DNA from 2 places in the Nocardioides sp. NBC_00850 genome. Region 1 is predicted to be linked to the other one. Evidence: riboswitches for the same ligand, from Rfam matches in the RefSeq annotation. Region 1 holds a riboswitch; the other holds the start of a gene.
The links. A riboswitch is a leader RNA that binds a small molecule or an ion and turns the genes downstream of it on or off. The one in region 1 is predicted to bind S-adenosylmethionine.
Positions count from the first base shown of each region.

Region 2: another riboswitch for S-adenosylmethionine. It lies ahead of OH802_RS12740 (aminotransferase class V-fold PLP-dependent enzyme); the one in region 1 lies ahead of thrC (threonine synthase).

Region 1 covers NZ_CP108845.1:1,753,720-1,756,104, forward strand. Annotated here, with positions in the region: gene OH802_RS08590 (isochorismatase family protein) at 1-152, shown strand, start outside; gene OH802_RS08595 (GlxA family transcriptional regulator) at 149-1,060, shown strand; SAM riboswitch class I at 1,148-1,287, shown strand; gene thrC (threonine synthase) at 1,299-2,385, shown strand, end outside.
Region 2 covers NZ_CP108845.1:2,601,566-2,603,950, forward strand. Annotated here, with positions in the region: gene OH802_RS12735 (CocE/NonD family hydrolase) at 1-905, shown strand, start outside; SAM riboswitch class IV at 994-1,107, shown strand; gene OH802_RS12740 (aminotransferase class V-fold PLP-dependent enzyme) at 1,150-2,385, shown strand, end outside.

The DNA of each region.
Region 1 (2,385 bases):
TCACCTACGTCGCCGACGCGGTCACCACCGAGCCGCTGGGCGGGCTGTCGGCCGAGGAGGTCGTGGAGCGTACGAAACTCGTGCTCAGCGGCCGGTTCGCCGAGATCGCGACGATCGACGATCTGGAGGCTGTGGCAGCATCTGCGGCATGAGCGCCGTCGTGTTCGTGCTGCTGCCCGGCGTACATCTGCTCGACCTCGCCGGGCCGGCACAGGCGTTCCACACCGCGGGCAGCCTGGGACACCCCTACGACCTCGCGTACGTCGCGGGCGCCGAGCCGGGGGAGGTGCTCTCCGCGCAGGGACTGCCGCTGGCCGTCACCGGGGAATGGCCCGATCTCGATCCCGGTGATCTGCTCGTCGTGCCGGGCTGGCGAGCGGCGTACGACCTCGTCGCCGGCCCTCGGCTCACCCGCGAGACCGCCGAGCGGCTGCGTGCCCATCATGCGGCCGGGGGCGAGGTGGCCAGCGTCTGCGCCGGCGCCGACGCCCTCGGGCAGGCGGGCCTCCTCGACGGGCGTCGCTGCACCACCCATCACGATCTCCAGGACGCGCTGTCCCGGCGCTACCCGAAAGCCCGGGTGGTGCGCGACGTGCTCTTCACCAGCGATGACCGGATCGTGACGTCAGCAGGCATCGCCAGCGGCATCGACCTGAGCCTGCACCTGCTCGCGGTGCGCCACGGACCGGCGCTGGCGGCTCGAGTGGCCCGCGACATGGTCGTCTACGCGCGGCGCAACGGCGACCAGCCGCAGGAGAGCGTCCTGCTGCGCCATCGGAACCATCTCGACGACACCGTCCACCACGTGCAGGACGTCATCGACGCCCGGTTCGCCGAGCCGCTTCCGCTCTCCGCGCTGGCGGACGGCGCGGGGGTGAGTGAACGCACCCTGACCCGCGCCTTCGTAGGTGCGACCGGCCTCACCCCGCTCCGCTACCAACAGGCTCTTCGCCGCGAGCGGGCCGACCATCTGCTGGCCGCGGGCACCACCATGGAGTCGGCCGCCCGTGCGGTGGGCTTCGACGACGCCCGGATGTTGCGCCGCCTCCGCGCTCGCTGAACCCCGATTGTCCAAATAGTGGACGACTGGTCCGCGGAATGGAACCCGGGTGTGTTTGGCAGCGGATACCTGCCGTACGATCGCTACTGCTCATCGAGAGGGACTGAGGGAACGGCCCAGTGAAGTCCCGGCAACCGACCACGAGCCTCCTCCCGGCCATCGGGTAGGGCGTGGAGCAGGTGCTAATTCCGGCCCGGCGCGAGAGACGTGATCGGGGAAGATGAGGAGGAGGTTTCTCATGAGCGCTGCGACCACGGAGACGAAGGGCCTGCGCGAGGGCGCGTTCGGCAACGCCTCGGCGCTGTCGTGCCGGGAGTGTGGGCACCAGATCGAGCTCGGACCGCATTACGCCTGTCCGGAGTGTTTCGGGCCACTCGAGGTGGCCTATGACTTCCCGGCCGTGACCCGCGAGGAGATCGAGGCCGGACCCCGCAACATCTGGCGCTACAAGGCGCTGCTGCCGGTGCCCGACGACATCGAGCAGAGCCCCAACACCGAGCCCGGCTTCACCCGGCTCCTGGAGGCGAAGAACCTCGCCAAGGAGCTCGGCATCGAGAAGATCTGGGTGAAGGACGACTCGACCAACCCGACCAACTCCTTCAAGGACCGCGTGGTCGCCTGTGCTCTGAGCGCCGCTCGCGAGCTCGACGCCAAGGTCTTCGCCTGCCCGAGCACCGGCAACCTGGCCAACGCGGTGGCGGCGGCTGGCGCACGCGCCGGGATCCCGACCGCGGTCTTCATCCCGAGCAACCTCGAGCAGCCCAAGCAGGTCAACTCCGCCGTCTTCACCGACAACCTGATCGCCGTCGACGGCAACTACGACGACGTCAACAAGCTCGCTCAGGAGATCGCCGCCGAGGAGGAGGGCTGGGCGTTCGTGAACGTCAACGTACGTCCCTTCTACGCCGAGGGCTCCAAGACGCTCGGCTTCGAGATCGCCGAGCAGCTCGGCTGGCGCCTGCCCGACCAGATCGTCATCCCGGTGGCCTCCGGATCCCAGCTGACCAAGGTCGACAAGGCGTTCAAGGAGCTGATCAAGCTCGGTCTGGTCGAGGAGAAGCCCTACCGGATCTTCGGTGCCCAGGCCACCGGCTGCAACCCGGTCGCGACCGCGTTCAAGGCCGGTGTCGACGCCATCCGTCCGGTCAAGCCCGACACGATCGCCAAGTCGCTGGCCATCGGCAACCCGGCCGACGGCATCTACGTCCTCGACGCCACCCGCTCCTCCGGTGGTGCTGTCGAGGAGGTCACCGACGACGAGATCCGCGCCGCGATCGTGCTCCTGGCCCGCACCGAGGGCATCTTCACCGAGACCGCCGGCGGCA
Region 2 (2,385 bases), 850 kb from region 1:
GGGATGGTCTCGACCACCGCCACCGAGTCGCCGGCGCGAGCGTCCCGGTCAGCTCCATCGGGGGCTGGTACGACATCTTCTTGCCCGGTCAGCTGCGGGACTTCGCGATTCTTCAGGACGCCGGCAAGCCCGCCCGGCTCACGGTCGGGCCCTGGACTCACACGGACACCACGATTCCTGGCGTGGCCGAAGCGGTCGACTTCGGCTTGGCGTACGCGCGCGGCGAGGAGCCGGCCGAGCGGGCACCGGTGCGGCTGTTCGTGATGGGTGAGGACGCCTGGCGCGACTTCGAATCCTGGCCGCCGAAGGGCTATGAGCCGCAGCGTTTCCACCTCCAGGGTGATGGCGGACTGTCGGTCAGCGTCCCGCGCGATTCGGATCCCGACCGCTATCACTACGACCCGGCCGATCCGACCCCGGCGGCCGGGGGCATCAGCATCAGCCACGGCGGCCGCGTCGACAACGGCGCCGTGGAGGCTCGGGCCGACGTGCTCACCTACACCACAACCGTGCTCGACGAGGACGTCGAGGTCGTCGGCGAGGTAAGTGCCGAGATCTGGTTCCAGTCGAGCCTGGCGTACGCCGATGTCTTCGTCCGGCTCTGCGATGTCGACGAAGAGGGCCGATCCCATAACGTCTGCGATGGGCTCACCAGTCTGACGGGCGCCGACGAACCCACCCGTGCGGTGGTGCGCCTCTGGCCCACGGCGCACGTGTTCAGGCGCGGCCACCAGATCCGCGCGCAGGTCTCCAGTGGTGCCTTCCCGCGCTACGCCCGTAATCCCGGGACCGGAGAGCCGCTCGCCACCGCCACGACGCTCCTGGCTGCCGACCAGACGATCCACCACGATCCAGAGCATCCTTCGGCGCTGATCCTGCCGGTTCGCGCCGTTTCGACCACCTAGAGGCGTGTCCAATATGTAGGACGAGCGTCCATGTTTCGAGACGCACGCCTTGCGGGCACCCGCGGTCTCCGGCACCATCATCGGCGAAGGTCACGACTGCCAGCGCGAAGCCCCGGCTTGCTGGCGGGCAACCCTCCCACGCGGTGGGGTGCTCCGGGTGACGACCAGGCCCTCGCCGAGGTGGCGCGGGCAAGCGCGTGCTTCGCCGGGCAGCCCTGGGGAGCCATGACCCGAAGGGTGCCCCATGTCCCTGCTTCCGCTCGTCGGCTCGAACACACAGGTCCCGCTGCTGGACGGAACGACCACGACGTACGCCAACCTCGATGTCGCCGCGTCGGCGCCGGCGCTGCAGAGCGTGGCCGACCGGGTGGCCGAGGTCCTGCCCTGGTACGCCTCGGTGCATCGTGGCGCCGGCTACCTGTCCCAGGTCTCGACCGCCCTCTACGAGGAGTCGCGGGCGACGATCGGCGCCTATGTCGGCGCCCGCGCGGACGACGTCACCGTCATCACCCGCAACACCACCGACTCGGTGAACCTGCTGGCCGGCTGCGTACCCGGCCGGGTGCTCGTCCTCGACATCGAGCACCACGCCAACCTGCTTCCGTGGCGCCGCGTCGAGGCCGGCGTGACCGTGGTCGCCGGCCGGGACACCCTCGCCGGGACCATCGACGCCCTCGCCGGCGAGCTGGCCTGGAACAGCTTCGCCCTGGTCGCGGTCACCGGTGCCTCCAACGTCACCGGCGAGGCGCTGCCGGTCGCCGAGATCGTCACGCTGGCCCACGCCCACGGCGCCCGGGTCCTCGTCGACGGCGCCCAGCTGCTCGCCCACCGCCACTTCTCGCTGGCCGCTACCGGCGCCGACTACGTCGCTCTCTCCGGCCACAAGCTCTACGCCCCCTACGGCGCCGGCGCCCTGGTCGGGCGCCGCGACTGGCTCGACGTCGGCACCCCCTACCTCGCCGGGGGAGGGGCCGTCGATGACGTCGAGGTGGGGGAGACGACGTGGCAGCCTGCCCCCGCGCGTCACGAGGGCGGCTCGCCCAACGTCATCGGCGCCGCGGCGCTGGCCGCTGCCTGTACGACTCTCGGCGGCCTCGAGCCCGCCGAGCTGGACCGCCACGAGGCGTCACTGAGGGGGCGCCTCGTGGCCGGCCTGTCCGCGCTGGAGGGGGTCGATGTGCTGCGCTTGTGGCCCGACTCCGAGGAGCCCGTCGGCGTGGTGACGTTCACGGTCGACGGCATCGAGCCCGGTCGCGTAGCCGCCTACCTCTCCGCCGAGCACGGCCTGGGCGTACGCGACGGCCGGTTCTGCGCCCAGCCGCTCCTCAAGCGCCTCGGGCTCACCGGCGGCGCGGTCCGCGCGAGCATCGGGATCGGCACCTCGGTCGCCGACGTGGACCGGCTGGTGGCCGGCGTACGTGCTCTTCTCGCGGGTGACGTCCGGGGCGACTACGTCCTCGTGGACGGGGCCTGGACGCTC